DNA from 3 places in the Rhizobium sp. ERR 1071 genome. Region 3 is predicted to be linked to each of the others. Evidence: predicted binding sites of a transcription regulator. Region 3 holds the regulator's gene; each other region holds the start of a gene.
What was found. Region 3 encodes PhoB, which activates phosphate uptake and scavenging genes when phosphate is short. Its sites were predicted from a motif close to TGTCATNNANCTGTCAT; they were not measured.

Region 1 (10,431 bases), 410 kb from region 3:
TCTCGGTTTCAATCTTTCCGCCACCAGCCTGTCGCGCCGTGATCGGTTCGCCGATGTATTCGGCCGAATCAGCCGCCGCCCGGAGCTTGCTTCGCGCCTCATCATCGAGGTCACCGAAAGTTATCCCGTGGTTGGCGCATCCATCGAACGCATGAAGATGATCCGTGACCTCGGCTGTCGTATCGCCATTGACGATTTCGGGTCGGGTTTCGCCACGCCGGCATCGCTGTTGCAGGTGCCCGCCGATATCGTCAAGATCGATGCAGCCTTTGTGTGGGATAACAGGCAAGGGCGCGACGGAAGCGACAGCCTCTCCCATCTCGTCGGTTTTGCCGCCTGCTTTGCTCCCTTTGTCGTCGTCGAGGGTATCGAAACCAGCTCCCAACTCGATGTGGCGCGGGAAGCGGGCGCAACGCATGTACAGGGCTTCCTGCTGTCGAAGCCGGTTTCCTTGGCCCAGCTCCGGCGCTATAAGCGGAAAGCCGTCTTGCGGGGGGTGGAATGATTTTCCCGCCGAATATGACCGCGATCTCCAAACCTTATGCATGGCGTATGTCTGCCGGTCTTTCGCCGAAGCCTGCCATCAAGGCCCTGCAGGTGAGGTCATGATGAAGCAGCCGGCTTTCACATCGGCCTATCAGATCTCGGCTGCCCGGGCTGCGAGCGAGCTCAAGACAAAGACATTGCTGCGCGCTTTTGTGAGCCGGCTTCGCATCGTCTTTTCCGGGAGCGGCGAGCTGGTCGCCACATTCGTCGGCGGAACCGAGCCGCATGTTCTTATCTGCGATCAGGCGGCAGAAGCGATTGGCCGCGTCAGCATAGATACCGAGACCGGGCTCTACGTCCTGTGCGAGCTCGGCGGTCATGCTGATGATGTCGTTATCGTGACCGCGAGCGAAAATCGATTGATCGAGGAGATCACCCTCCATCTTGGCGATGGCCGTTTGCTGCAGGGAGCGGTCGATACCGCCGTTAGCAGCCTCGTCGGCCAGACGATGGAGGATGTCGAGCGCAAGCTTATTCTCCAGACGCTGCAGCATTGCGGCGGAGATCCCACTCATACGGCGTTCATGCTCGGCATGCCGCTCGTCACTCTTTGCAACAAGCTGGCGGTCTACTTCTCGGACTCCGCCGGCGAACTGCCGCAGACCGCTGCGGATATGGGATACGGAGCGAAAAGCTACCGGCTGTGATTGCGCACGCATTTCATGCGGTCGCATTGTACCCCGGTTACCAAACCGGGATCGCGCTCCTGGAACAGGGCGCAAATCGAAACGGCGCGCTGCCCGGCTGCGGGTATCGCGCATGATGCAATTCGAGCGGGGCGGCGCACGAGGAACCAAATGAGATCCGGGAAAAGATCATGGATTCTTTCAGCGAGAGAAAAGACCCCGTACCCCAGAAGACGCCTGCTTTGTTCGATGGCTGCGTGAAGATCGTTTCAGCCTATGTCAGCCATAATGCCATCCCTGTTCACAGCCTCCCCAGGCTTATCAAGGATATTCACGAGGCGCTGCAAACGTTGGATGGGTCGGCTTCGATCGTCGATCGAAGCAACTTGGTGCCGGCGGTGGATTTGAAGAAATCGGTGACAAACGACTACATCGTCTGCCTCGAAGACGGCAAACGCTTCAAGACCCTGAAGCGCCATTTGCGCGTGCATTATGGCATGACGCCCGAGGAATACAGACAGAAATGGGGACTTGCTCCCAACTATCCGATGGTTGCGCAGAATTACGCCAACCGTCGCTCGGAACTTGCCAAGATTTCCGGCCTCGGTGCGAACGGCAACAAGAGGGAAGGCGTCGGCTGAAGCAATCCGCAAACAGGCGCCTCATGCGCTCCTGACGGCTCGGCTTCGATGCTCCGTGGGAATGCAGGCGGATCTCGCGAACGCTTTCGATGCGTTTTGCGATGCCGGCCGCAGTGCCGCGTCTGCCGGCGGAATGCTGCAAATGAAATGACGCCCCGTCAGGGGCGCCATAGTCTTATCGAAAATGTTCGACGCCTTTATCGCGACGATTAGAAGACCTGGCGCAGCACGACGAACAGCACGAAGGCAAGCGCGATCGAAGCTGGCAGCGTCAGGATCCAGGCCATCAGCATGTTGCGAACGGTCGACCATTGCAGGCCGGAACCGTTGGCGGCCATGGTGCCGGCGACGCCGGAGGACAGGACGTGCGTGGTCGAGACCGGCAGGCCGAGATGGTCGGCAGCACCGATCGTCAGCATGGCGACGACTTCGGCGGCAGCACCCTGGCCGTAAGTCAGATGCGTCTTGCCGATCTTTTCGCCGACGGTGACGACGATGCGCTTCCAGCCAACCATCGTGCCGAGGCCGAGTGCCAGTGCCACGGCGACCTTCACCCAGAGCGGAATGAACTTGGTCGCGTGATCGACGGCGGCGTGATAGTTCGTAACGGCCTTCAGGTCGTCGGCGCTCATCGGCAGCAGCTTTTGCTTGTCGATCAGCTTCAGCGATTCACCGATCAGGTAGATGTCGTTACGAACGTTGCTGACGAGGCCGTTCGGCAGCTTCTCGACGCTCGGATAAGCGGCGATCTCGGCGCTGGTGGCGTGAATGTAGGCCTGAAGTGCCGGCGTGGTCGCATCCGACCAGATCTTGCTCTTGACAGCATCGCTGACCGCAGCCTTCGGATCGGCCGGAGCGGCAACGCCGGGCTTCACATACTTGCCAAGCACGGTCTCGACCTGCGTTGAGGCAGCCTTGTAAGCCTCGAGATAGTTGACATCGGGTGTGCGGTTCAGCGCAAAAGCCGTCGGCACCAGGCCGATGAGGATAAGCATGATGAGGCCCATGCCCTTCTGCCCGTCGTTCGAGCCGTGAGCGAAGCTGACGCCGGTGCAGGTGAAGATCAGCAGGCCGCGGATCCAGATAGGCGGCGGCGTATTGCCCTTCGGCGCTTCATAAAGCTCCTTATTGCGGATCAGCACCTTGGCGACCAGCAGCAATATTGCAGCTGCGGCAAAGCCGATGATCGGCGACAGGAGCAGCGACATGCCGACGCTGCTTGCCTGCGACCAGTCGACACCGCTGGTGGCGGAGCCGGCGGGTGCCAGGAACTGGTTGGCGAGGCCGACCCCGATGATCGAGCCGACGAGCGTATGCGAGCTCGAGGCCGGCAGGCCGAGATACCAGGTGCCGAGGTTCCAGATGATGGCGGCGGTCAATAGGGCGAAGACCATGGCGAGACCGGAGCCGGAGCCGACTTGCAGGATGAGTTCGACCGGCAGCAGCGCCAGGATGCCGAAGGCGACGGCGCCCGACGAAGTGAGAACACCGAGGAAGTTGAAGAAGCCCGACCAGATGACGGCGAATTCCGCCGGCAGCGAGCGCGTATAGATGACAGTGGCGACGGCGTTGGCAGTATCGTGGAAGCCGTTGACGAATTCGAAGCCGAGCGCGATCAGCAGCGCCAGGCCGAGCAGGATCCACGGAACGGCGGCAGCTTCGGCGAGGTCGCTGCCAAGGGCATAGCCGACATAGGCAAGGCCGGCCAGCACGACGACACCGAAGATCGGCAGAAACCATTTTGCCGAACTACCGGCGCCGTGAATTGGATGGTTGGCATTGCCACCCTCCGAAGTGTTTGAAGCGAGGTCGACCATCCCAAACTCCTTTATGGCAATTGATATCGTTGGTGTAAGCCTCCTTCATGAAACTCTCGTGACGCGCGAGTAGGTTGCGGCTGGCCGCAAATACCGGCAACAGGACGCTTTCTGGGCTGCGGTCAGGCGTTTGGTCTGATCTTGATTTCGCCGTCAAATGGCCTTTTTCGGTTCAGCCGGCGTTCATACCTCAAGGGGTTAAATCCCGCATGTAAGGGACTTGGATAGAGGGCCATCAAAATGAGATCGTCCGTGATTGCCATCGCTGCCTTGTTTGGCAGCCTGGTTGTATCTTCGGCAGAGGCAATGCCTATCCCAGCCGTTGGGACAGCGGCCTCAGCGCCGATCGTGAAAGTTGACTATGCCTGCGGTCGTGGCTGGCACCTGACGCGCTGGGGCGAATGCCGCCCCAATCGCTGGGGTCCGCCGCCCCGGCGCTGGGGTTACTACAGGCCGCCACCGCCGCCGCCATGGGGTTGGCACGGCCATCGCCATCATCGCGATGGCTGGCGCGATGACCGTTGGCGCGATCGCCCGCGTTACTGGTAAGATCAGAAACACCGCCGCACTTCGCGGCGGTGTTTTGTTAAGGCCAGCTCGAGGAACAGTGCGCAGCGGTTCCTAAGATTGAGCTTGCGGCCGTAATGCGCGCGCGCCTAGCCATAGCCCTGCAAGTACGAACAGGCTGGCCGATAAGATCGCAGCAAGGCTTTTCGCATGAAGCGCGATATCGGCAAGCTTCGGCCGGATGAGATCGGCCGTATTGAAATTCTCGCCGCTGAATTTGCACAGGATGAGCGAGAGGTTGTTGCGCACGAGTGCCAGATCGATATCGGAGACGAGGTCGTCGACCGGTTCCTTTTCCACTTTCATGGCACGCATCTGCAGCAGCACTGCTTTTGCAGCCGCAAGATAGGCGTGCGAACATTCGTTGAAAGGGCTTTCCTCGTCGCTGACGCTGCCTGGCATCACGCCCCATAGGCAATAGGCACGCTGGATCTGCGCGAAGTTCAGGAGACGGCGGAAGGTTTCGTCGGTATCCGATATGCTCTCGGCAAGCGAAATGATCCGCCCGTAATAGGGAGAGATCACAGCCATCTCGCCATGGGTGAGACTGGGAATCGGAATGCCGGCCTGGCTGCCGGAGGAGCCGCTGCCATGTGCGGCAACCGAAACTGGCCAACCTGCAACGATGAGACAGAAGATTGCAAACAGGACGCCACCTGGATACAGGCGTCTCCCGCGCATGTTGCCATGCGCGGGATGCGATCTATTTACCACACTAAACCCGGCGTAGGGCCGCATTGCCGTAACGTGTCTGCGGCAACTGACGTTCCGCCCAGGCTCCGAAGGCAAGGCCGAGCGTCGTCCAGAGAATGGCGTGCATGCCGAGCGAGGTGACGCGGAAGCGCCAGAGCACGACGGCGGAAAATTGCTCGGGCACTTCGTTGATGGGGGGAAGCAGATATTGGATCAGCGCGATGAAGACGATGTAGCCAATGCCGGCAATGATCGCACCGTTCCAGGAACCATATCGCGCTGCCAGCCTGCGACCGAAGCCCACCGCGACGATCATGCCGACGACGGAGGCAACGATCATGATGAAGAACAGTTCCGTTCTCGCGCCGATCGTATCGGGATTGCCGACGGCCGGTGGGTTTGCCGGATACTTGAGATCGGGCACGAGCGAAATCGTCACGAAAGCGGCGAGCGCGAGCAGCGCTGCCGTGCCGCGCGCACCCAAGGGGCTGATGCGGCCGTAGATGAAGGAGAAAACCAGCGCGAACAATCCGCCGATTGCGGTGGAAAAGATCACGCTGCCGGTGAAGAGGCCGATGCCCGCCTGCGTAGCGCGGCTGACAATCTCTGGTTCAGGAGCTTCGCCGGCCGCCTGCGCGGCCTTTTCTTCAAACCCGATGGCCCAGTCGACCAGCGGTTCGCCGAAGATGTGGGCAAAAGCAAAAACGAAAATACCGGTCAAGGCCCCGACGATCATGCCGCGGAGCAAAAGACGTCCAACCATGTGCTTGACCCCTTAGTGGCAGGGGAAGCCGAGCAGGTGGCGGGCATCATGCACGAATTCGTGCACATACATGCCCGAGAAGAGCGAGGTCGCGCCTTCTTCTGCGCCGATGAAATAGATCGCAAGCAGCATCAGCAGGCCGGCAAAAATAGCCCAGGGCAGGATTTGGCCGAGCGGAATCGGCTGTGGAACTGCGGTTGGGGCGAAAGTGGTGTCGGACATTGTATTTCCCTCTTTAAGAAAAGCGCGTTCCATTTGCGGAAGGGTTCTTGCGGGAAGGGTCTGGCTCTCGGAGGCGGAACTCGTCCGTCTTCGATTACAGTGGCGCGACCGCGCCGGGATTCCACCGGCTTCCACACCCGCAAGTGCAAGTTTATAGCTATCTGCAAATATAATTGTCAATCAAGCGCCACTGCGATGCTAAATCGCGACAAGAGCGCACCGGGGGATGGAATAGAGGAAGTTTCATGAAAACGCGTTTGAGCTGGATTTGCCATGGGGCAACGCAAGCCAATCGGAATGGCTGCTTTCCGGATGACGAACCCTTGGAGGCGAAGGCGGCTCAGCAGGCTCAATCCTTATCCTTCAGGCTGGGGGCGATCGATCGGGTCTGGGCGAGCCCGGCTCTGCGCGCGCGCCAGACCGCCGCGGTCCTCGGTCTCGACGCTATCCCGGATGTCGCCTTGCGCGAATGCGATTATGGCGACTGGCGGGGGCAATCACTAGCCGAACTGCATGAAAGGGATGCGGAGTCCCTCGCGCTCTGGATGACGGACACGTCGGTCGCGCCGCATGGCGGCGAAGCCCTCTTGTCGGTCATGAAACGTGTCAGCGAATGGATGGGAAATCATATCGAGGATGCCGGCCATATCGTCATCATCACCCATGCGAGCGTCATTCGCTCTGCCGTTCTGCAGGCCTTGCAGGCGCCGCCTGCGGCATTCTGGGCTGTTGATGTCGAGCCGTTCGGGATTGTCGAAATGACGAGCGACGGCCGGCGCTGGCAGCTTCGCTTCCCGAAGATATCGATCTAAGGTCTGTGGGATTCACATTGGCTTGATGTGATTCAAGCCTTTGATGGACCGCTTATTCTGATTGACACCCAATGGGCGAAGATGGCGTCGTATTGTCTGCAACCAACCGATCCGGTACGTAGCGGCAGTGACAAGCTGTGTTCGGCAGGCGCTTACGATTCGCTGGTTTCGTTATTTCTTCTTTCCTTGATCATGATGCCATTTGATGGCGAAGAACATGCCCGTGCCCAACACGAGAACTTTGAACGTAATGAAGACTATAGGGAACCAATCCATTATTTTGAATATTTCCAGGCTATTACTTGACACTATCTATCGTGAGGAGCGCTAACTCAAGACTGCTGCTTCAGCACCTTCATCTTTTGTTCAAACCATCGCCGAATCCAACTTCGATCATAACATTCCCATCCACACGGCATTAATGGTGCTATCACCCATCTCGCCGCAGCCGCCCTTAATTCACGATGAATCTCCACAGACCTTAGAGTAGTTTCAGCAAAAGCGCGGTTTCGCGTCGGAAATTACGTGAAAGCAAAGGGTGGCGATCAACGAGCCACTTTTGCCCGCTGCCGCTCGAAATAGACGAGATAGACTGCCAGCCCTAATGTCATGGCGGCCAGTCCGTACCAGGTGATGGCATAGACGAGATGGCTGTTGTGGAAGGTGATCTGCGTCAGCCCGCCCACGGGCAATCCGCCGGGATTTTTCGCATCGTCGGCATCGATGAAGTAGGGCGCCACGTTCTGCAGCCCCCGGGCCTCGGCGATGGCTGCCACGTCGCGCGAATACCAGCGCTCCTCCGCCGGCACGTTTGAACGCAGCAGCGTGCCTTTGGGCTCGCTGATACGCAATAGGCCGGTAACGGTGGTCTCACCGGAAATCTCGCCTTCGGCGCGCGTCGCCGGATTGCGCTTCTCGGTTGGCACGAAGCCACGGTTGACGATGATGATCGTGCCATCTGCAAGCTTTAGCGGCGTCAGCACCCAATAGCCTGCGCCGAGAGCGGTCGAGGCATAGACCTGCACTTGCTTGTCATTGAGGAAAGTGCCGCTTGCCTGGACATGCTTGTATTCGGAGTTTTCGGCCGTGACGTCCGCCCACTCTGCGGTGCTGGGAGCCGGAACCGCCGGAGCATGCACGCGTGCATCGACCCGGGCGATCAGATCCAGCTTCCAATGCAGCCGCTTCACTTGCCAGGTGCCGAGACCGATGAGGAGGGCCGTCAGAAGCAGAAGCAGCGACACCCAGATGACCAGGGTCAGCGTCGTGCGCGGCTTGCCCTGAGAGGTGTTCGAGGAAATATCGGTCATGGCGCTGATCTCCGGGGAGGCGCTGCCGCATGATTTCGGGAGGTTCAATTCTCTTCGCTGAAGATCATGCGCGGTCGGGAAGATTTGGCTGCGGCTTTCGGCATTTCAAGCATGCAACGCGCAGCACCCGGCGGATTTCACGCCGGAAGAGGGCGGGCCTTCGCCTGAAGGCCCGCCGTTCGAATTTACGGCATGTTGCGCATCATCTCGGGCGACATGGGCATCATGTTCGCGTTGAGGTGATGCATGACCCAGAGCGAGCCGGACAGCGCGATGATGACGATCACGATCGTAAAGATCAGCGCCATCATGTTCCAGCCGCCTTCTGAGCGGGTGTTCATGTGCAGGAAGTAGATCATGTGCACGACGATCTGGATCGCACCGAGGATCATGACGATCGCTCCGGTGACGGCCGGATCGGGGATGACCTTGGCCATGACCAGCCAGAAGGGAATGGCGGTCAGGATGACGGAGAGGATAAACCCCGTCATGTAGCTCTTGAAGGTGCCGTGCGCCGCCTCGTGGCCGCCATGGTGATCGTGGCCGTGGGCGTCGCCGGAATGATGCGAATGGTTAGCGTTCGAGCTCATCCGAGAACTCCCATGAGGTAGACGAGAGAAAACACGCCGATCCAGACGACGTCCAGGAAGTGCCAGAACATCGAAAGGCACATCAGGCGGCGCTTGTTTTCCGGGATCAATCCATAGCGGCCGACCTGCACCATCAGCGTGATCAGCCAGACGATACCGGTGGTGACGTGCAGACCGTGCGTGCCGACCAGCGTGAAGAAGGCGGACAGGAAGGCACTGCGCTGCGGGCCGGCACCGTCGAGGATCAGGTGATAAAACTCATAGAGTTCGAAGAAGATGAAGAGGGCGCCGAAGATGCCCGTAATCGTCAGCCACATCAGCGTGCCCGACTTGTTATCCTTCTCCATTGCCAGCATGGCGAAGCCATAGGTGATGGAGGAGAAGAGCAGCATCGCCGTGTTGAGGGCGACGAGCGGCAGCTCGAAGAGGTCGGCCGGCGACGGGCCGGCCGCATAGCTGTGGCCGAGCACGGCGAAGGTGGCGAAGAGGACTGCGAAGATCAGGCAGTCGCTCATGATGTAGATCCAGAAGCCCAGCATGGTGCTGCCTTCCGGATGATGCTCTTCCGTCATGTAGAAGGCGGGTGTTTCGCCATCCTTGGGAGCGTGTGCGGTTGGGGTCGTCATAAGTCTTACACCTGTCCTGCGAGCTGTTTCGTACGCTCGTTCTCGGTCTTAACGACCTCGTCGGCGGGGATGTGGTAGTCGCGCTTGTAGTTGAAGGTATGGCCGATCGTGATGACGATCATCGCGACGAAGGTGATGGCGGCAAGCCACCACATGTACCAGATCATCCCGAATGCGAAGCCGATGGAGAGAACGCCGAGGATGATGCCCGTGCCGGTGTTCTTCGGCATGTGGATCGGAATGAAGCCTTCGGTCGGCCTGACATAGCCGCGGTTCTTCATGTCCCACCACGCGTCGTGATCGTAGACGATCGGCGTGAAGGCGAAGTTGTAGGCCGGCGGCGGCGACGAGGTGGACCATTCCAGCGTGCGGCCGCCCCAGGGATCGCCGGTATGATCGCGAAGCTCTTCGCGCTTCATGAAGCTGACGGCCAGCTGGATGAGGAAGCAGGCGATGCCGATGGCAATGAGACCGGCGCCGAAAGCGGCGATGATGAACCAGATCTGCAGCGACGGATCGTCGAACTGGCTGACACGGCGGGTGACGCCCATCAGGCCGAGGATATAGAGCGGCATGAAGGCGAACCAGAAGCCGATCTGCCAGAACCAGAAGCTCATCTTGCCCCAGAACGGATCCAGCTTGAAGCCGAAGGCCTTCGGGAACCAGTAGTTGACGCCCGCGAACATGCCGAAGAGCACGCCGCCGATGATCACATTATGGAAGTGGGCGATCAGGAACAGCGAGTTGTGCAGCACGAAGTCGGCCGGCGGAACGGCGAGCATGACGCCGGTCATGCCGCCGATGGTGAAGGTCACCATGAACCCGACGGTCCACAGCATCGGCGGCTCGTAGCGGATGCGGCCGTGATACATCGTGAACAGCCAGTTGAAGAGCTTCGCACCCGTCGGGATCGAGATGATCATCGTCGTGATGCCGAAGAAGGAGTTGACGCTGGCGCCCGAGCCCATCGTGAAGAAGTGGTGCAGCCAGACGAGGTAGGAGAGGATCATGATCACGCAGGTGGCGTAAACCATCGAGGCGTAGCCGAAGAGGCGCTTGCCGCAGAAGGTGGCGACGACTTCCGAGAAGACGCCGAAGGCCGGCAGGATCAGGATGTAGACTTCCGGGTGGCCCCAGATCCAGATGAGGTTGACATACATCATCGGATTGCCGCCGAGGTCGTTCGTGAAGAAGTTCGTGCCGGCGTAGCGGTCGAGG
Region 2 (10,431 bases), on a different contig from region 3:
TCTGTTTGAAGCGGGGAGGGAAGTGCCCCAAGCGGGGCACCTCATGGCGTCAGGCGCTTTCAGCCTTGTCGCGCGTCTTCAGCAGGCTCCAGCCGACGCCGCTTGCAATGATCGCGAAGGTGATGCCGAGCGAGAGGACGGCCGGGAATTTTTCGAGACCCAGCATATCGGCGACGAAGATCTTCGAGCCGATGAAGACGAGCACGACGGCGAGCGCGGGCTTCAGGTACCGGAAGCGGTGGATCATGGCGGCAAGCGCGAAATAGAGGGCACGCAGGCCAAGGATCGCGAAAATATTCGACGTATAGACGATGAACGGATCGGTGGTGATCGCGAAGATCGCAGGAACCGAATCCACGGCAAAGATGACGTCGGCGACTTCGATCAGCACGAGCGCCATGAAAAGCGGCGTGATGAACCAGACCATTTTTCCGTTCTGCGGATGCGGCTGCTTGACGAAGAAGCGCTCGCCATGATGGTGGTCGGTGACGTTGAAGCGGCTGCGCATGAAGCGTACCAGCGGGTTCTTTGACACATCCGGTTCGGTATCCTTCACGACCAGCATCTTGATGCCGGTGATGATGAGGAAGGCGGCGAAAACATAGAGCAGCCAGGAGAACTCGGCCACCAGTGTCGTGCCGACGCCGATCATGATCGCGCGCAGCACGATGACGCCGAGAATACCCCAGAAGAGCACGCGGTGCTGATAGAGGCGAGGCACGGCGAAGAAAGCGAAGATGAGGGCAATGACGAAGACGTTGTCGAGAGCCAGCGTCTTTTCCACGACGAAGCCCGTCATGTAGGCCAGGCCGGAATCGGCACCGAGATACCACCATACCCAGCCGCCGAAGGCGAGGCCGAGCGTGATGTAGAGAACGGAGAGTTTGATGCTCTCGCCGACACCGATCTCCTTGTTTTCCTTATGCAGCACACCGAGATCGAAGGAGAGAATGGCGATGACGAGCGCAAGGAAGCTTACCCACATCCAGAGCGGCTTTCCCAGCCACTCCACGAAGAGCAAAGACGTTTCCATGTCGGAAAACCCCTGTCGGCGCGGTGTCGGAAAGGTCCGACATCGCGAGAGCGCCGACGGCTCTCACCAGAGGGGCCCGGACCAGCGGGTTGGCCAATAGCTGGGAAGCCGACGTCGGCGTTTCAAGGGTTTGCGTGCATTTTGCAAAGACGACAATGTCACGTAGCGTCTAAGGGTTGGTTCGACCGATATGGATGCCGTAAACGCTTGCCCTTTCCTGCGCGACGAAATCAGCCAGGGCGGGAGGAATTTCGACCTGGGCGGTATGCCGCGCGAGAATATGGAATCCCTTCGGAAGACAGGTCGCGATGCGGCCGATGATCGTTTCATAATCGACGATCAATATCTCCTGTCCGGCCACAAGGTCGAACAGCAGCGGATCGTCGATCACATGCTCATTTTCACAAAACCAGTAAGAGGAGATTGTCAGGTCGGGAAGATACCCGATCTGCGCCGGCAGGCTTCGTTGCTCGAACTGGAAACGTCCCGGCAGGCCAGCCGCTGACATCAGCTCCCTGGCGAGAGCGAGCTGATGTTCGGATATGTCCAGCCCGTAAACCTCGAGCTCGGGATTTCCGGCAAGATAGGCAAAGGCAAGGCTGAAGGCGCCCGAGCCGCAGCCGAGATCGCATACCCTTCTATATTTGTGGACCGTTGCTTCGAGGCTGGTAAGTACCTGCAGGCACTTCAGTGAATTTCGCATTCCGAACGCACGCGTGAAGGCATCGGCGGAACGACTATAGTCGAATATCTCGATCTGGCGCCTGCTTTCGACAGCATTGCGCAAGGCAATGGAATCGTTGCTGGGATGGTATAGATGATTACATCTGAGCAGAACTTCGGCAAATTCTTCGAAATGCCGCGTCTGTACGTCCGTGCCGGTCATGCAAGCCTGTCCTCGCCAAGGATATTGTCTTTGGCGTGATTGGAAAGGCTGCATGCGCCGAAAGCAAGCCCTCAAAACTTGCCCATGATGCCCGGTAGGGCAAGGGCGCGCAACAACGATCATCGAACGTCGGCGCCGCCATGTCAGCCTTGCGGCAGGGCGATCGGAAATCCTTCGAAGGTCTTGAGAGTATCGAGGACGATTGCCGTCTTCACATGCTGGACCGATTCATGCGGAAGCAGCACGTCGTTGACGAAACGGGAGAGATCGGTAAGCCCGCGGGTGGCGACCTTCAGGTGATAGTCCATTTCTCCTGTCAGCGCATAGGCTTCCAGCACCTCCGGCAGACCGTTGATGAGCTGCGAAAACCGGCGGGCATTATCCCTGTTGTGGGTGGCAAGCGTCACCGAGATGACGACGAGCATGTCCAGCCCCAGCTTCTGCCGGTCGAGATTGGCCTGGTAGCTGCGAATATAGCCTTCTGCCTCCAGCCTCGTGCGTCGCCTCGAGCATTGCGACGGCGAAAGCGCAATGCGCTCGCCGAGCTCGTTGTTCGTCAGTCTGCTGTCTTTCTGAAGCTCCTCCAGCAGACGCAGATCCAATTTGTCGAGCTGTTCATCCATTGCACAAAACTCTGAGAATCCTCACGAAGCGTGTGTAGTATTCGCTTATCTTATGAGGATGGCAAGTTTGACATCATGAATGTCGGCTTAGCTTGCATGACGAAGGTTGCGCGGATTGTGTCGAATTGGAAAGAAGGTCCGTAGGTTCGGCTGGCATTTTAGATGCGGCACACACAATCAATCTTACTTACCGATCGTCGTTTTGGAATTAGCGGTTGAGAAAGTTGACTCCATTTTACGTGATTGTCATCTGGCTTTTATAAGTGGGGAGCGGGAAGCAACCAAACGCAGGGGGTATAAATGCGTAAACTTCTTCTCGCCATGATGTCTGCGGCCTTGATGTCCGGCGCAGCCCATGCAGCGACAGTCTATCCGTTGGACCGGGCAACGGTACTTGCCGGCTCTCCGTTCGATTTCAAGGTGGAATTCAACAAGGTCGTCAAGCCGGAAGACGTGAAGGTCACGGTCAACGGCGAAAGCTACGACGCGGTTTTCGGCAAGGCGGCTGATTTCGTCGCAGAAGAGAAGGGCGCTGAAGACAAGGTACTCGGATCGGCCCTGATCCTGCGCGGCATCAAGCTCGCAAAGCCCGGCCAGTACAAGGTCGAGGTTTCGGCCGGCGACGAGAAGAAGTCCGTCAACTGGGATGTCTATGGCACGTCGGCCACGCCGAAGGCCAAGAACATCATCTTCCTGCTCGGCGACGGCCTCTCTGTTGCACACCGAACCGGCGCCCGCATCATGTCCAAGGGCATGACCGAAGGAAAGGCCAATGGCCGTCTTGCCATGGACGATATCCCGCCGGTCGCCTTCATCGGCACCTCCTCGACCTCTGCGATTGCCACCGACAGCGCCAATACCATGTCGGCCTACATGACCGGCCACAAGTCGGCCGTCAACGCCCTCGGCGTCTACGCCGACCGTACGCCGGCAAGCCTGGACGACCCGAAGGTCGAAACGATCGGCGAGGCGTTGCGCCGCACCGGCAAGAAGTCGCTCGGCATCGTCACCACGGCCGAAGTCGAAGATGCGACGCCGGCAGCGCTCGTTTCCCATACCCGCAAGCGCGGCGACAAGGCGGAGATCGTCGGCATGATGTACGACGTCAAGCCGGATGTCCTGCTCGGCGGCGGCTCGGCCTATTTCCTGGCGAAGAGCGTTCCTGGCTCCAAACGCAAGGACGACAAGGACTATATCGCGCTCTTCAAGGATGCCGGCTATGCCGTTGCGACCGACAAGAACGAACTGGCGGCGGCTGCCGGCTCCAACCAGGACAAGCTGCTTGGTCTCTTCCACACCGGCAACCTTGACGTCACGCTCGATCGTGAATTCCTGAAGAAGGGCACCGTCGACAAGTTTCCGAACCAGCCGGGCTTGGTCGACATGACCAAGGTCGCGCTCGATAAGCTTGCCAAGAACCCGGACGGCTTCTTCCTGGTGGTGGAAGGTGCCTCCATCGACAAGATGAGCCATCCGCTCGACTGGGATCGCGCTCTGGTCGAAACCATCGAGTTCGACAAGGCCGTTGCCGTCGCCCGCGAGTTTCAGGCCAAGAATCCGGATACGCTTGTTGTCGTCACCGGCGACCACACGCATGGCGTTTCGATCATCGGCACCGTCGATGACGAAAAGAAGGGCACCGAGATGCGCGAGAAGGTCGGCACCTATGCGGCTGCCGGCTTCCCGAACTATGAGGACAAGGATGGCGACGGCTATCCGGATCGCGTCGACGTTTCGCGTCGCCTGTTCATGGCCGCCAACAATGGTCCGGACCACTACGAGACCTTCCGCCCGAAGCTCGATGGTCCTTTCGTGCCGGCTGTTCAGAACGAGAAGAAGGAATACGTCGCCAATGAAGCCTATAAGGACGTGCCCGGTGCCGTCTTCGTGCAGGGCAACATTCCGCGGGACGAGGACAGCGGTGTCCACGCCGTCGATGATGTCGTGCTGCAGGCGGCTGGTCCCGGCGCCGAAGGCTTCCGTGGCTACATGGAACAGAGCGATGTCTACCGTGTGCTGGCCGATACTTTCGCGTTCGGCTCCGAAAAGATGTAAGTTGTTACAGATCGTATGACCATGACAGGCGGCTTCGAGGCTGCCTGTCTGTTCACCTTTCATGAGGATATGCGATGTCCGGGGACAGGATCGCCACCATCAATCGTCGGGGCTTCTTGGCCGCTGCCGCGATTTTGCCGGTCATGGGCATTGCGGCACGTGCGAATGCCGCCGAGACATTGGGCTTCGGCGAACTCTATAAGAGCTTCGGCCCACTCGGGCTCGAATTTTCCGACAAGGTGAAGCAGCTGAGCGGCAGGGAAGTCGCCATCAATGGCTTCATGGCGCCGCCATTGAAGGCCGAGGCCGCTTTCTTCGTGCTCACGGAAATCCCGATGTCGCTCTGCCCGTTCTGCTCTTCCGATGCCGATTGGCCCGACAACATCATGGTCGTCTATCTCTCTTCCAAGCAGACATTCGTGCAGTACAACGCGCCAATCACGGCGCGGGGCGTGCTGGAATTTGGCTCGTGGACCGATCCGGAAACCGGATTCATCAGCCAGCTGCGTCTCCGCGACGCATCGTTCAGGACCGTCTGAACACATGCTTGCGCTCGATATCTCCGGTCTTGAAATGCAGTTTCCCGGCCTGGCCGCGCCGGTTCTCGCCATCGACCGCTTCCATCTGCCGGCGGGCGGCAGGCTTGCGATCACCGGTGCTTCAGGCTCCGGCAAAAGCACGTTCGTCAACGCCATTACCGGCTTGGAAGATGTCGGTAATGGCAGCATATCCTGGAGCGGCACGGAGATCACACGCCTGTCGTCCGGCCGGCGCGATGCGTTCCGCGCCCGCAATATCGGCCTTATCATGCAGGATTTTCATCTCTTTCCCGGCCTGTCCGCCTTCGAGAATGTCGTGCTGCCGATCAAGCTGACGCGGCGCCTTACGGCCAAGGAGCGGGAACGCGCACTTTATCTGCTGTCTGTCACCGGTATCGCCCGACCGCAGCAGAAGATCGAAACCTTGTCACGCGGCGAGATGCAGCGTGTTGCCGTTGCCCGCGCACTGCTGTCGCGTCCCGGCGTCATCGTTGCCGACGAGCCGACCGCCAGCCTCGATCGTCAGGCGGGTAGTGATGTCGCGGAGCTTTTGCTGCAGCTTTCGGCCGAGGAGGGGACGACGCTTGTCGTCGTCACGCATGACGCTGCACTTGCCGAGCGCCTTGGCCGCCGCATCAATCTGGCAAACGGGCGCATCGAGGAAGACAGCCAGGAGGTGGCCGCGCGATGATCACCTTCATTCTTGCCGACCTCAGGCGCTTCTGGAGCGGGGCGTTAGCGGTTGTCGTGCTGATTGCCCTGTCAGTCGCGCTGAGCGTGACGGTGACTCTGCAGGAGCGGGCAGTTCGCCTCGGCAGCGCACGCGCCGCGGAAAAGTTCGATCTGCTTGTCGGTGCTGCCGGCAGTGAAACGCAGCTGGCGCTTTCCGCCGTTTTCCTGCAGCCGGCGCCATTGCCGCTGATGGAGGGTGCCGTTCTGTCTCGCCTTGCCAGTGATTCGCGTGTCGAACTGGCGGCACCGGTCGGCTTCGGCGATTCCGCCTACGGACATCCGATTGTCGGCACGACCACGGGCCTCATTTCGTCCCTCTCGCCGTCGCTCTCGCAGGGGGTGATGTTCGCGCGTCTCGGCGAAGCGGTTGTTGGCTCGGATGTCGCCTTGCCGACCGGCGCGGAAGTCAAACCAATGCATGGCACGGCCGAGACCGGCGGCGAAACCCATACGGCCATCGCCTATAAGATCACCGGCCGCATGGCGCCGACGGGAACAGCCTGGGATCGCGCCATCCTGGTGCCGATCCGTGCCGTCTGGCAGTTGCACGGAATGCATGGCGCGGACCATCACGACGATGATGGCGACGAAGCCAATGTGCATGGCGCAGCCGAGCCGCATCAGCATGACGACGGGCGCGAAGAAGGCCACGACCATGAGCACGGTCATGTTGATGCCAATGCGCCGCTCGACGAGCATTTCGACGTGCAGACGCCCGGCGTTCCGGCCGTTCTGGTCAAGCCGAAGACGATTGCCGATGCTTATCGCCTGCGGCAGGAATACCGCACGGGTACGACACTCGGCATTTTCCCGGCTGAGGTGCTGACCAGGCTCTATGCAACGCTCGGCGATGCCCGCAGCCTGCTGCTGGCGATCGCATTTGGGACCCAGGCGATCGTGATTGCCGCGATCGTGCTGGTCACCATCATGCATGTCGGCTCGCGGCGCCGGCAGATCGGCGCCTTGCGGGCGCTTGGAACACCGGTCCGCTCGATCATCACGCTCGTCTGGGGCGAGCTCTTCGTCCTGTTCGCCGCCGGCATCCTGCTCGGTATCGCCCTCGGCTACGCGGCAGCGCTGGTTATCTCCGTCAGGCTGGCGGCAGCGACCGCCGTGCGCCTGCCCGTCGGTTTCTCTTTCGATGATCTCTGGCTTGTCGGAGGCTTTGCAGCCGTTGCCGCGATCATCTCCATCGTGCCGGCGTTCAGCGCGCTACGCTCCAGCCCGGCTGCCGCACTGCGCGCCTAAGAAAGTCTAGTCGTCCTTAAAACGGCGATGCGTCGCTGCGCTTCTGGCCACGTGCTCATAAATCCCGGTCATCAAGTCCAATGTGCTGGACGCTTCCTCCAAACGGCGGCCCATGTTCGGAACGCCTTGCACAGCTTTTACCAGAAGGGCCGAGCGCACTGCGGCGTATTCATCTGTGACGTCTCGACCTTTTTCTGTCACCGAATATGTCACCCCCGAACGGCCGCTGCCCCTTCGTTCTACCAGTCCTGCACCGACCAGCTTTCTCAAGCTGTACTGCATGTTCGGGATATCTTCTCGATTGGACAGGCGCGCGAGATCCTTGATGGATTTAGGCCTATCATGCATGCGAATTATATGGAGCATGGCATTCTCAGGGCCGCTTGCTGCCAGTCCAATGACCGAAGCCAGACACTCGGTTTGCCAGCGTCCGAACGCTTCGAACGCGCGCATGAGGGCAAATTCCAATTCGGTCAGGTCCACTTGCAGCGGTGTTTGCGCCAGATGCCAGCTTCGATCCAAGCCGCGTGGATGGCCCTTCTGGTCTTCGGTTTCGGTGCTCATATGCTTCCTTTGCGGGATATTGCGGTGACGCCAAGACGGCGAGAGTTGACAAGTTTCAAGTTTCAAATAAAATTTCTATCGTAAATTATATCAAAAAATAAAGGGAACGAAATGTCGGAGAACTCGATGTTCGCCGCAGGGCAATTTTTGCTCGGCACCTTCGCCAGCAATTGCTCCAGTGGCATGAGCGTTACCAAAGTGCCGGAACGCTGGGTCAATTCCTGGGACAACAATCTGAAATTGGCCCAGCAGCTGGATGAAGCAGGTATCGATTTCATGTTGCCGATCGCCCGATGGATCGGATATGGCGGCGACACCAATTTTCATGGCAATGTGCTGGAAACGATGACGTGGGCGGCGAGCTTGCTCGCTAGCACGAACAACATTAACGTCTTTGCCACCATTCACACGGCCGCGAACCATCCAGTCGTCGTCGCCAAGCAAATCGCGACGATCGATCAAATCAGCAGAGGACGGATCGGCCTCAACATAGTTGCCGGTTGGAACCAGCCGGAATACGAAGCGTTGGGGCTTGACCTGCCCGCCGATCATGAAAGCCGCTATGCCTATGCGGAGGAATGGTTTGATATCGTCAAAAGCCTATGGGAGCGAGATCGGGCCTTTGACTATGATGGGCAATTCTTTCATCTCAGAAATGTACTTGGCGATCCTCGCCCCGGGCATCGCGCACCTATCCTCAACGCTGCAGGTTCCGGCCAAGGCCGCTCCTTTGCCGTGCGGAATGCAGATTTTCTGTTTACTCCGGCCATAGATCTGAGCCGTTCGACGACTGAAATCGCGGAGTTGAAACAGCAGGGCAAAGCCGCCGGTCGCAATTTGGGTGTCCTCACCTTTGCCCATGTGGTCTGCCGGCCGACGGAGGGAGAAGCGCGAGACTATCTGCAGCATTTCGGAAAGGACAATGCGGATTGGGAGGCAGTCGACAATCTGGTGCGCCTGCAATTCGCGCATGCGCAATCCTTTCCGCATGACCTTCTGGCATTGATCCGGGACCGGATGGCTGCCGGACATGGCGGTTTCCCGCTCATCGGGACGCCCGAGCAGGTGGCGGAGGGTATTCTTGCCCTTCACAAGGCGGGCTTCAGCGGAACGACCATTTCATTTGTCGATTACAATGCCGAATTCCCATATTTCCGTGATCGGGTTCTTCCGCTGCTCGAACAGGCCGGTATTCGCAAGCCGGTTTCAGTGCCCCATGTGACGGTCTAAATCCATCGTGGATATCAGGAGGGAAGGTTGCTGCGGGGGCTTCCGCCACAAGCTGAGAAGCATTCTCAATGCAAGCGCTGGCCATTCGACGGATCGAACAGATGTGTCTTTGCCGGGTCGATCTTCAGTTGGATTGGCTGGCCGGGTGACACGGTGGGACGGTCCCTGATGGCTGCGACGATCGATTGCGCGCCGGCCTGCAATTGCAGATGCGTGTCCGAGCCTGTCGGTTCGATGATGATGACTTTGGCCTGCACGCCATCCGTATCGACGGCAATATGTTCCGGGCGAATGCCGAGCTGGACGGATCGGCCGAGATGGCGGCGGGCGCTTTCCGGCAGCGGCCAATGCAGATCTTGCGCGTCCTGCAGCCCCAACGTCCCGTTTAAGTCGGTGACGAGGCCGTCGATAAAATTCATCGACGGCGATCCGATAAAGCCGGCGACGAAGCTGTTGGCAGGCGCGTCGTAGATGTCAAGCGGTGAGCCGATCTGCTCGATATGGCCGCCGCGCATGACGACGATACGGTCGGCCATGGTCATGGCCTCCATCTGGTCGTGCGTCACGTAGACCATGGTGGTGCCAAGCCGCTGGTGCAGCGTCTTGATCTCGGTGCGCATCTGCACGCGCAGCTTAGCATCGAGATTGGACAGCGGTTCGTCGAAGAGGAAGACGGCGGGGTTGCGGACGATGGCGCGCCCCATCGCCACGCGCTGGCGCTGGCCACCGGACAATTGCCGGGGATAGCGATCGAGCAGGGCGGCGAGATCGAGGATCGCTGCGGCATCGTTCACCTTTTGCTCAATTTCCTGGCGGCTGCGGCGCGCGAGCTTCAGAGAAAAGGCCATGTTGTCGCGCACGGTCATGTGCGGATAGAGCGCATAGGACTGGAACACCATGGCGATATCGCGCTCATTGGGTTCGAGATCATTGACGATACGATCGCCGATTTCGATCTCGCCGTCGCTGATGCCTTCCAGCCCGGCGATCATCCGCAGCAGGGTGGATTTGCCGCAGCCCGAGGGTCCGACAAGCACCACGAATTCTCCATCCTGTGCGGCGACGGAGACGCCGTGCAGCACTTCAAGCGCGCCGTAGCGTTTGATGGCATTGCGAATGGTCAGTTTCGCCATGGATATCTCTCCCAAAATTCGGCGGGCGCTTCAGCGACCGCCCATGCCCGCATTGAGGGCGATGCTGTTGTAGATGAGCTTCTGCAGGATGATCGCGAGGAAGATGCCCGGAAGCATGGAAAGCGTCGCACCCGCCATCAGATAGTTCCACTGCGTACCTTGCTGCGTCTGGAACAGGGTGAGGCCGACCGGCAGGGTAGCATTGTCGGCACCCGTCATGACGATCAGCGGCCAGAGGAAGTTGTTCCATTGTCCAATGAAGGTGAAGAGTGACAGAAGCCCGATCGCTGGCATGGATAGCGGCACGATAATGCTGACGAGGATGCGTAGGCGGGACGCGCCGTCGATCCTGGCGGCTTCCTCGAGTTCCATGGGAATGGAGAGGAAG
Region 3 (10,431 bases):
GCCGCGCGGTCTGACGCCGGGTGCGTCTGTACACCGCGATATCGGCATTAAGCGGCGCTATGCCGCCGAGCGTCGCTTTCGCGCCTATGGGATGACCGCCGTCATCTTCGGTCTCGTCTTCCTTATCATCCTGGTCTCGACCGTGGTCCGCACAGGCTATACCGCCTTTGTCCAGACTTCGATCACCCTGCCGATCGAATTTACCGAGAAGGTAATCGACCCGACGGGTAAGCGCATGAACGATCCGAAGGTGCTGATCGCTGCCAATTACCCCGTACTGGTGCGCGATGCGTTGGTGAAAGCGCTTGGCATCGATCCGGCCAATCGCACGCTTGTGCGCGAGGCGATGGCGATGGTGTCGGACAGTGCCAGGATCGTGTTGCGCGACAGAGTCGTTGCCAACCCCTCGATCATCGGGACGACACAGAACGTCACATTTCTGGCCAGCGCCAACATCGATTCCGCCAACAAGGGGCAGATCGATCTGACCGTCAGCGAGAAGGATCGCAAGATTTCCGACCGCCAGGTCGCATGGATGAAGCAACTCAGCGAAAGCGGCGCGCTTCACAAGGCCTTCAACAGCGGTCTCTTTCTGTCGGGCAATTCGAGCCGGCCGGAAGCCGCCGGGCTTGGTGTCGCGCTGATCGGCTCGCTCTACCTGATGCTGACCGTTCTCGTGCTTGCCTTGCCGGTCGGCGTTGCTGCCTCGATCTATCTGGAAGAGTTCGCACCGAAGAACCGGCTGACGGATCTGATCGAGGTCAACATCAACAATCTCGCTGCCGTCCCCTCGATCGTCTATGGCCTGCTGGGTCTCTCGGTCTTCATCAACATGATGGGGCTGCCGCGCTCGGCATCGCTGGTCGGCGGCCTTGTACTGAGCCTGATGACGCTGCCGATGATCATCATCGCCACGCGCTCGGCCTTGCGTGCCGTGCCGCCGTCGATCCGCAGCGCGGCGCTCGGTCTTGGCGCATCGCGCATGCAGATGGTCTTACATCATGTTCTGCCGCTCGCGATGCCTGGCATTCTGACGGGCACGATCCTAGGGCTTGCCCATGCGCTCGGAGAGACCGCGCCACTGCTTCTGATCGGCATGGTCGCCTTTGTCGCCAATTATCCGGCATCGCCGCTCGATCCTTCGACGGCGTTGCCGGTGCAGATCTATATGTGGGCGAGCGAAGCCGAGCGAGCCTTCGTCGAAAGAACGTCCGGCGCCATCATCGTGCTCCTCTTCTTCCTCGTCGCGATGAACATCGGCGCCATCCTGCTGCGCCGCCGCTTCGAGCGGCGCTGGTAAGGGAGGGCGCACGAAATGAACATGATGACGGAAGCTGCCAGCGAAAGAGCCTTGGCCAAGAAGATGACGACGATCCCTTACAAGATGATCGGCCAGGACGTTTCTGTGTTCTACGGCGACAAGCGGGCGCTCTTCGACGTCAATCTGAAGATCCGCGCCAATACGGTCACGGCCCTGATCGGCCCTTCCGGCTGTGGCAAGTCCACCTTCCTGCGCTGCCTCAACCGCATGAACGATACGATCGAGACCTGCCGCGTCACCGGCAAGATCACGCTCGACGATCAGGATGTCTACGACGACAGCATCGATGTCGTGGAATTGCGCGCCCGCGTCGGCATGGTCTTCCAGAAGCCCAACCCGTTTCCGAAGTCGATCTACGAGAACGTCGCCTACGGCCCGCGCATCCATGGCCTGCATCGCTCAAAGGCCGATCTCGAGCATATCGTCGAAACCAGTCTGCAGAAGGCCGGTCTATGGGGTGAGGTGAAGGATCGGCTCCATGATGCCGGCACGAGCCTGTCGGGCGGCCAGCAGCAGCGCCTCTGCATCGCGCGCGCCGTTGCTGTCAGCCCGGAGGTGATCCTGATGGATGAGCCGTGCTCGGCGCTCGATCCGATCGCAACCGCCAAGGTCGAGGATCTCATCCACGAGCTTCGGGAGAATTTTACCATCGTCATCGTGACGCATTCCATGCAGCAGGCCGCTCGTGTCTCGCAGCGTACCGCAATGTTCCATCTCGGCCACCTGGTCGAGGAGAACGACACCGATAAGATGTTCACCAATCCCGACGATTTCCGCACGCAGGATTACATCATGGGCCGTTTTGGTTGATGATGGCAGGCGCGCGGCTCCTTTCACACAGTTCACTTGAGGATAGAAAAATGGTCTCCACTCACATTCTCTCAGCCTATGACGAAGACCTGAAGTTTCTGACGCGTCGCATTGCCGAAATGGGCGGCCTGGCCGAGCAGATGGTTAGCGACAGCGTACGCGCTCTCGTCAACAGCGACGCGGCCCTGGCCCAGAAGGTCATCTCCGACGACGTCGTTCTCGACCATGCCGAGCGCGAAGTTGGTGACAAGGCGATCGTCACCATCGCTCGTCGTCAGCCGATGGCAGCGGACCTGCGCGAAATCATGGGCTCGATCCGCATCGCCTCCGATCTGGAGCGCGTCGGTGATCTCGGCAAGAATACCGCAAAGCGCGTCATCGCCGTTCAGGGCACGGGCGTGCCGCGTCGTCTCGCTCGTGGCATCGAACACCTCTCCGAACTGGCACTGAGCCAGCTCAAGGAAGTTCTTGATGTTTACGCGACCCGCTCGCCCGATAAGGCCGTGTCGATCCGCGAACGCGACGAGGAAATCGACGCCATGTACACCTCGCTCTTCCGCGAGATGCTGACCTACATGATGGAAGATCCGCGCAACATCACCACCTGCACGCATCTTCTCTTCTGCGCCAAGAACATCGAGCGCATCGGCGACCATGCCACCAACATCGCCGAGACGATCTATTACATGGCGACCGGTGCTCAGCCGGAAGGCGAGCGCCCGAAGGACGATACCGCCAACACCGTCGGCGCAGTGACGGAATAATCTGGAAGCGAAGAAAGGAGACCATAGGCGCATGGTTCCGAGAGTTGCTGTTGTAGAAGACGAGGAAGCGCTTAGCGTTCTGCTGCGCTACAATCTTGAGGCCGAAGGCTTCGAGGTCGACACGATCCTCAGAGGTGATGAGGCCGAGCTGCGTCTCCAGGAGCGCATCCCCGATCTCCTGATCCTCGACTGGATGCTCCCCGGCGTGTCCGGCATCGAGCTCTGCCGCCGGCTGCGTATGCGGCCGGAGACGGAGCGCTTGCCGATCATCATGCTGACGGCTCGCGGCGAGGAAAGCGAGCGCGTGCGCGGACTTTCGACCGGCGCGGACGATTACGTCGTCAAGCCGTTCTCGACGCCGGAGCTGATGGCCCGCGTCAAGGCGATGCTGCGGCGCGCCCGCCCGGAGGTTCTCTCCACGGTGCTGCGTTGCGGCGATATCGAGCTGGACCGCGAAACCCATCGCGTCCACCGCAAGAGCCGCGAAGTCCGGCTGGGGCCGACAGAATTCCGCCTGCTGGAGTTCCTGATGTCCTCGCCAGGCCGCGTCTTCTCGCGTTCGCAGCTACTCGATGGCGTATGGGGGCACGATATCTACGTCGATGAACGCACGGTCGACGTCCATGTCGGCCGTCTGCGCAAGGCGCTCAATTTCTCCAATATGCAGGATGTCATCCGTACCGTTCGCGGCGCGGGCTATTCCATGGAAGCCTGAGCGGCTTGCCGCTCGGGTGTTACTAAATAGCGGCGGAAATAGAAAAACGGGCCTCGAGGGGCCCGTTTCTCTTTGTCTTGCGGTAACTTTCAGCCGTTGTTGCGACGGCGGTCATGCACCGGCTGGTAGGCCATGCGCTGATGATAGGTGCAGTAGGGCGACGAATCCGGGCTGTCATTGCCGCAGAAGTGGAAGTCGTCCTTCAGCGGATCCCCGACCGGCCATTTGCAGGTGCGTTCCGTCAGCTCCGTCAGGCCGAGGCGGCGGGAGATCGGAACGACGACGTTCGATGCCGGGCGATACTGAATTTCATTGACGGAATCGATCTCGATCTCTTCCTTCAGCATGGTTGCACCCTGCTGGCGGGCGACCACGGTGCGGGTAGCGACGCGCGAGCCGTAGGTCGTTGCGCGAGGAGCCGCGGCACTGCGCTTTGGCGTGCGCGTCGCGGTTGCCGTGCCGCCCGCCTTCGCTCGGCCAGGAAGGTTCAGGCGGTGCACCTTGCCGATAACGGCATTACGGCTCACGCCACCGAGCTGCGCAGCGATCTGGCTGGCGCTCAACCCTTCGGACCATAGCTTTTTCAGCTTCTCGACGCGTTCGTCTGTCCAATTCATGCCCTGTCTCCGCTGTCGCGTTTCCGATGGCAGAATCCCTCACCATTGCCTCGCATGGGAACGAGGCGCGAAACGCTCTAAAATTGTGGTGACTAGTTCCGCCGCATGCAGTCTAGCAATTGCTTTTTAACCTAGTGTGAGGCTGACTCCGTGACAAGAGTCGCGAGAATCTTGAGGAATCGATTTCGAGGTTTTCCCCAACTTGCTGCCTAGGCGTGGCATTTCTGCAATAGGCGCCGCCGAACCTATCTCTTTTGCCCGCAAGCGCTATCTCGCACCTGCTAAAACGCCAGTTTTGTTGACATCGCGATGCAAAACATCAATAGTGCCCGGGCCGCCGCAAGGCGGCATTTTTGATTTTTTCGGACCCGTTTCATCAAATCGAAGCGATCGGTCCTTAAAGTTGTGATCAGGAGATATGGCCATGGCCGAGACCACGCCGCTTTATGACACCTATATGCGCGCTCCGTTACGGTTCGAGCGAGGCGAGGGCGTCTGGCTGGTCACCGAAAATGGCGAGCGCTACCTCGATTTCGCAGCCGGCGTCGCGGTCAACTCGCTCGGTCACGCCCATCCTCATCTCGTCGCCGAATTGAAGGCCCAGGCCGACAAGGTCTGGCACCTGTCGAACCTCTACGAGGTGCCCGGTCAGGAGAAGCTGTCGAAGCGGCTGACGGAAGCGACCTTCGCCGACAAGGTATTCTTCACCAATTCGGGCGCCGAGGCGCTGGAATGCGCCATCAAGACGGCGCGGCGCTATCAATTCGCCAAGGGGCATCCCGAAAAGTTCCACATCATCACCTTCGAGGGCGCCTTCCACGGCCGCACCATCGCGACCATCGCCGCCGGCGGCCAGGAGAAGTATATCGAGGGCTTCGGGCCTAAGGCACCGGGTTTTGACCAAGTGCAGTTCGGTGATCTCGATGCCGTGCGTGCCGCCATCACGGATGCGACAGCCGGGATCCTGATCGAGCCGGTCCAGGGTGAGGGCGGCATCCGTCCGGCCACCAATGAATTCCTGCGCGGGCTGCGTGAGATCTGCGACGAACACGGCCTGCTGCTGATCCTCGACGAAGTACAGTGTGGCGTCGGCCGCACTGGCAAGCTTTTCGCCTATGAATGGGCCGGCATCAAGCCTGATATCATGGCTGTCGCCAAGGGCATCGGCGGCGGTTTCCCGCTCGGTGCCTGCCTTGCGACGGCGGAAGCCGCCTCAGGCATGAAGGCAGGCACCCACGGTTCCACCTATGGCGGCAATCCGCTCGCCATGGCGGTCGGAAATGCCGTTCTCGATATCGTGCTTGCCGAAGGCTTCCTGCAGCATGTGCGCGATGTCTCGCTGGTCTTCCGCCAGGGGCTCGCCTCGCTCAAGGATCGTTTTCCTGACATCATCGAGGACGTTCGCGGCGAAGGTCTGATGCTCGGCATCAAGGCGGCCATTCCGCAGGCAGAGCTGCTGCAGGCTATCCGTGCCGAGCATCTGCTCGGCGTGCCGGCCGGCGATAACGTCATCCGCCTTCTGCCGCCGCTGGTCGTCACCGCCGAAGAAGCACGCGAAGGTCTTGCCCGCCTGGAGCGTGCCGCCGAGCGTGCGCGCGCAGCTCGCACCAAGAAATCGGCTTGAGTTCAACGCCCGTAGATGGGGCGTTCCTGCCCCACGCGGGCGTTATTGTTTTTTCTGGAGCACAGGTAAGGACATGGCTTCTCCGAAACACTTTCTCGACCTCTCTGCCGTTCCGGCGGCCGATCTGCGCAACATCATCGATGACGCGATCGTGCGAAAGAGCGCGCAGAAGGCCGGCACTGCCGACAAGCCGCTGGCCGGCAAGATGCTGGCGATGATCTTCGAGAAGCCGTCCACCCGAACCCGCGTTTCCTTCGATGTCGGCATGCGACAGCTGGGCGGCGAGACGCTGTTCCTCTCCGGCACCGAAATGCAGCTTGGCCGCGCCGAAACGATCGGCGATACGGCCAAGGTGCTGTCGCGCTATGTCGATGCCATCATGATCCGCACGACCGATCATTCGCGCCTGCTGGAGCTGGCGGAACATGCGACGGTTCCCGTCATCAATGCGCTGACCGACGATACGCATCCTTGCCAGATCATGGCCGACATCATGACCTTCGAAGAGCATCGCGGCCCGATCAAGGGCAAGACGCTCGCCTGGACGGGCGACGGCAACAACGTGCTGCATTCGCTGATCGAAGGGGCCGCGCGCTTCGGCTATCGCATGAATATGGCGGTACCCCTTGGCTCCGAGCCGAAGGATCACTATCTGAACTGGGCCCGCAACGAGGGCGCCGAAATCATGCTCTCGCATGATGCAGACCGTGCGGTCGCCGGCGCCGATTGCGTGGTAACCGATACCTGGGTTTCCATGAATCAGGAGCACCGGGCACGCGGTCACAACGTCTTCCAGCCCTATCAGGTCAACAAGGCTTTGATGGCACAGGCCGGCAAAGACGCTTTGTTCATGCATTGCCTGCCTGCTCATCGCGGGGAGGAGGTGACGGACGAGGTGATCGATGGCCCGCAATCCGTTGTCTTCGATGAGGCGGAAAACCGCCTTCATGCGCAAAAGTCGATTCTTGCTTGGTGCCTGGGCGCGATCTGAAGATATTAAACCGCGTCTCAAGGGCGCGGGCGCAGTAGGAGTAAAGCAATGGCCGAAAATGCCGCAACGCTGGGTCAGTTTGATTTCGCCGGTGACGATCATGTCGTTCCCTTCCAGGTGGAAGGTCTGGACGTGCGCGGCCGTGCCGTACAGCTCGGTCCGCTGCTGGACGCGATCCTTGCCCGGCATGACTATCCGACGCCGGTTGCACGCCTTCTGGCGGAGGCCATCGTCCTGACCGTCCTGCTTGGCACGTCGCTGAAATTCGAAGGCAAGTTTACCGTACAGACCAAGGGCGACGGTCCCGTCGACCTTCTGGTTGCCGATTTCACGACGCCGGAAAACGTTCGCGCCTATGCCCGTTTCGACGAAGAAGCACTGGAAAAGGCAGTCGCCGAAGGCCGGACCGAGCCGGAACAGCTGCTCGGCAAGGGCGTCCTCGCCTTCACCATCGATCAGGGCCGTTTCAGCCAGCCCTATCAGGGCATTGTCGCGCTTGATGGCGCCTCGCTCGAAGAGATTGCCGGCACCTATTTCCGTCAGTCGGAGCAGATCCCGACGCGCGTGCGTCTGGGGGCGGCAGAACTTTTCGACCGTGATGAGAACGGCAAGCCGCGTCACCGCTGGCGGGCCGGTGGCCTGATCGCGCAGTTCCTGCCCGAAGCGCCCGAGCGTATGCGTCAGCCGGACCTGCATGGCGGCGATGGCGATACCGGCGTGCGCGATCATGTCGAAGACGATGCCTGGGCGGAGGCACGCAGCCTGGTGGAAACCATCGATGCCGATGAGCTGACGGATCCGCAGGTTGGCACCGAGCGCCTTCTCTATCGCCTGTTCCACGAGCGTGGCGTACGCGTCTACGAGCCGAAGGCCGTCTATGACCGCTGTTCGTGCTCGCGCGACAAGCTGAAGGGCGTCTTGAAGGGCTTCACGGCCGAGGAGATCGAGGCCAGCCAGGAGAATGGCGAGATCGCCGTCACTTGTGAATTCTGCTCTACGACGTATCGCTTCGACGTGTCGGAGATAGAGGCGGCCTGATGTTGCCGATTTTGTCGGCTCAGTTCAGCGTGCGCAACAGGTTGGGCGTATCCAGAGAAAAGGCGGGGATCTTGACATGGAATTGCTCTCCGTCGTCCGTTTCCATCTGGTAATGGCCGAACATCATGCCTGACGGCGTATCCAGCGGGCAGCCCGATGAATATTCATAGGTATCGCCGGGTTTCAGATGCGGCTGCTCGCCGACGACGCCCGGCCCCGTCACCTCATCCACCATGCCATTCATGTCGGTGATGTGCCAGTAGCGTGTCACCAGCTTCACGGCCTTCTTCGAATGGTTGGATATGACGATGCGGTATCCCCAGACATAGCGATCGTCGTCCGGATCGGATTGCTCCTCCAGATAAAAAGGTTCGACGACAACCTCGATGTCGCGTGTTAGGGCGCGATACATGCCTGATACCTTGCCACTGCCCTGAAGCGCCGAGCGCTTCTCCAAGCCTCACTGCCGCTTCAGCATTTCCACATTCGCGGCATATTATCCGCATTCCACCACCCCCGCCAAGAGCGGGATATCTAGCGGTATCCTATAACCAGCCCGCTCCGTCAAGGAACGGCGTGATGAAAACTTGCGTGAACGGGTAGAGCCTTCCCGGCATTTAGCTATTACAGCTAATAACGAAGGTTAACGAGACGTCGAAAGAAGTATCTCAAATCGTCTGTCATTTGGTATTCTCTGACATGAAGCCTCTCTCTCCACTTTTGGTGAGAAGAAACGCTTGCCGCAGCCAAAGGTGCACTTGTAGGTTGCCCGTCATATCTGCAGCCCGCCGATCAAAATCTCCAGCTCATATAATTCCTCATTTCATCTTATGTTCCCTGGGGGTGTGACCGCAATTTTCATCGGAAGGCATTTCGGCTATCATCTGATTCTGGCATGGCCCGTGCCTCCCCCCTCCATTCGGGAAAGTATATTTCATGCGGGGCCGTCGATATCAAAACCGACTGTTTGAGCGCCTGGCATAAGGAGGGGTTGCGGTCATTGCTCGCAATAGGAGGTTTAGATGAGGCTTTCTGCCCCTGTTTATCATTTAAAGCGCAAGGCTAGGCTCCTGTCTCGCCAGCAGAAAATCCCCTTGCACGCCGCGCTGGATCGCGTCGCGGCTGGCGAAGGCTTTGCGGGCTGGAGCTTGCTCGCAAGCAAAACGAGCTCAGCTGTGCCCATCGGTGAGCTATATTCGCGTCTGAGCCCGGGCGATCTGGTGCTGATCGGCGCGCGGCGCGGTCACGGCAAGACCCTAATGAGCTTGCGGCTCGCCGTCGAAGCCATGAAGGCTGGCAATCGCGGTGTCTTCTTCACGCTGGAGGACACGGAAAAGGTCGTCCTGGACCGTTTTCCTGTCATCGGTGCCGATTATGCGGAATTTGCCGATCTGTTTGAATTCGACAATTCAGATGCCATCAGCGCCGATTATATCGTCGAGAGGCTGGCCGGTGCGCCGCGTGGCACGTTGGCGGTCGTCGATTTTCTGCAGCTGCTCGATCAGAAACGGGAAAAACCGGAGCTGATGATCCAGGTCCGGGCGCTGAAGGCGTTTGCGCGCGCCAGAGGCGTGATCGTCGTCTTTGTCTCGCAGATCGACCGTTCCTATGATCCGGCGCTGAAACCAGTGCCCGATCTCTCGGATGTTCGCCTGCCGAATCCGCTGGATCTTAAATTGTTCGACAAGACGGTCTTCCTGAACAACGGTCTGGTTGAATTCAAGGCCGCTAGCTGACGAGCTACCCTATCTTTCGCGAGATTGCCCGATGGGGGCAGGTCGAGCCGCCCGGAAAAATCCGGGCGGCTCGATTGATATCAGGCGGAAACCTGCTCGAGCGCGCGGGCGAAGTCCTCGACCAGATCCGCGCTGTCTTCGATGCCGGCGGAGAAGCGCACGGTGCCCGGCGAAATGCCGAGCTCGGCGCGGGCCTCGTCGGTGAGGTTCTTGTGCGTCGTGGTGGCAGGATGGGTGATCAGGCTCTTCGAGTCGCCGAGATTGTTGGAAATCTTGACGATCTCCAGCGCATTCTGCAGCTTGAAGGCCGCTTCCTTGCCGCCCTTGAGCTCGAAGGCGACCAGCGTAGAGCCGCCGCTCATCTGCTTGGCGATGATATCGGCCTGCGGATGGTCCTTGCGGCCGGGATAGATCACGCGGGCGACCTTGTTGGTCTGCTCGGCGAGGAAATCGGCAACCTTGGAGGCGTTCGCCGTCTGCTGCGCAACGCGCAGCGGCAGCGTCTCAATGCCTTTCAGCAGCGTCCAGGCGGTAAAGGGAGACATGGCCGGGCCGGTGTGGCGGAAATAGTCCTGCAGGTTCTCGTCGATCCACTGCTTGTCGGAAAGGATGACGCCACCAAGCGAACGACCTTGGCCGTCGATATGTTTGGTGGCGGAGTAGACGACGATATGGGCGCCGAGTTCCAAAGGCTTTTGGAAGAGCGGCGTGGCGAAGACGTTGTCGACCACGACCTTTGCGCCGATCTGGTTGGCGAGCTTGGCGACGGCGGCAATATCGACCACTTCCAGCGTCGGGTTGGTCGGGCTTTCGAG

Region 1: a site for PhoB is predicted at 3,678-3,694, ahead of FBZ99_RS14775 (inorganic phosphate transporter). Genes of this name have one in related genera too.
Region 2: a site for PhoB is predicted at 2,787-2,803, ahead of FBZ99_RS22380 (alkaline phosphatase). Genes of this name have one in related genera too.

What each region holds. Positions count from the first base shown of each region.
Region 1 covers NZ_VITM01000003.1:937,648-948,078, reverse strand. Annotated here, with positions in the region: gene FBZ99_RS14790 (EAL domain-containing protein) at 1-505, shown strand, start outside; gene FBZ99_RS14785 (helix-turn-helix domain-containing protein) at 606-1,193, shown strand; gene FBZ99_RS14780 (MucR family transcriptional regulator) at 1,364-1,813, shown strand; gene FBZ99_RS14775 (inorganic phosphate transporter) at 2,023-3,630, opposite strand; gene FBZ99_RS14770 (GCG_CRPN prefix-to-repeats domain-containing protein) at 3,871-4,179, shown strand; gene FBZ99_RS14765 (hypothetical protein) at 4,252-4,878, opposite strand; gene FBZ99_RS14760 (CbtA family protein) at 4,913-5,653, opposite strand; gene FBZ99_RS14755 (CbtB domain-containing protein) at 5,666-5,875, opposite strand; gene FBZ99_RS14750 (histidine phosphatase family protein) at 6,121-6,687, shown strand; gene FBZ99_RS33335 (hypothetical protein) at 6,715-6,993, shown strand; gene FBZ99_RS14745 (SURF1 family protein) at 7,233-7,997, opposite strand; gene cyoD (cytochrome o ubiquinol oxidase subunit IV) at 8,183-8,587, opposite strand; gene cyoC (cytochrome o ubiquinol oxidase subunit III) at 8,584-9,213, opposite strand; gene cyoB (cytochrome o ubiquinol oxidase subunit I) at 9,219-10,431, opposite strand, start outside.
Region 2 covers NZ_VITM01000006.1:308,921-319,351, forward strand. Annotated here, with positions in the region: gene FBZ99_RS22365 (TerC family protein) at 50-1,033, opposite strand; gene FBZ99_RS22370 (SAM-dependent methyltransferase) at 1,203-1,919, opposite strand; gene FBZ99_RS22375 (Lrp/AsnC family transcriptional regulator) at 2,063-2,542, opposite strand; gene FBZ99_RS22380 (alkaline phosphatase) at 2,843-4,597, shown strand; gene FBZ99_RS22385 (hypothetical protein) at 4,672-5,136, shown strand; gene FBZ99_RS22390 (ABC transporter ATP-binding protein) at 5,141-5,827, shown strand; gene FBZ99_RS22395 (ABC transporter permease) at 5,824-7,116, shown strand; gene FBZ99_RS22400 (winged helix DNA-binding protein) at 7,123-7,680, opposite strand; gene FBZ99_RS22405 (LLM class flavin-dependent oxidoreductase) at 7,807-8,910, shown strand; gene FBZ99_RS22410 (ABC transporter ATP-binding protein) at 8,976-10,043, opposite strand; gene FBZ99_RS22415 (carbohydrate ABC transporter permease) at 10,074-10,431, opposite strand, start outside.
Region 3 covers NZ_VITM01000003.1:528,408-538,838, reverse strand. Annotated here, with positions in the region: gene pstA (PstA family ABC transporter permease) at 1-1,300, shown strand, start outside; gene pstB (phosphate ABC transporter ATP-binding protein PstB) at 1,316-2,131, shown strand; gene phoU (phosphate signaling complex protein PhoU) at 2,182-2,895, shown strand; gene phoB (phosphate regulon transcriptional regulator PhoB) at 2,927-3,610, shown strand; gene FBZ99_RS12685 (GcrA family cell cycle regulator) at 3,700-4,227, opposite strand; gene FBZ99_RS12675 (aspartate aminotransferase family protein) at 4,652-5,851, shown strand; gene argF (ornithine carbamoyltransferase) at 5,925-6,842, shown strand; gene FBZ99_RS12665 (Hsp33 family molecular chaperone) at 6,891-7,880, shown strand; gene apaG (Co2+/Mg2+ efflux protein ApaG) at 7,900-8,292, opposite strand; gene FBZ99_RS12655 (DNA helicase) at 8,903-9,616, shown strand; gene FBZ99_RS12650 (O-succinylhomoserine sulfhydrylase) at 9,697-10,431, opposite strand, start outside.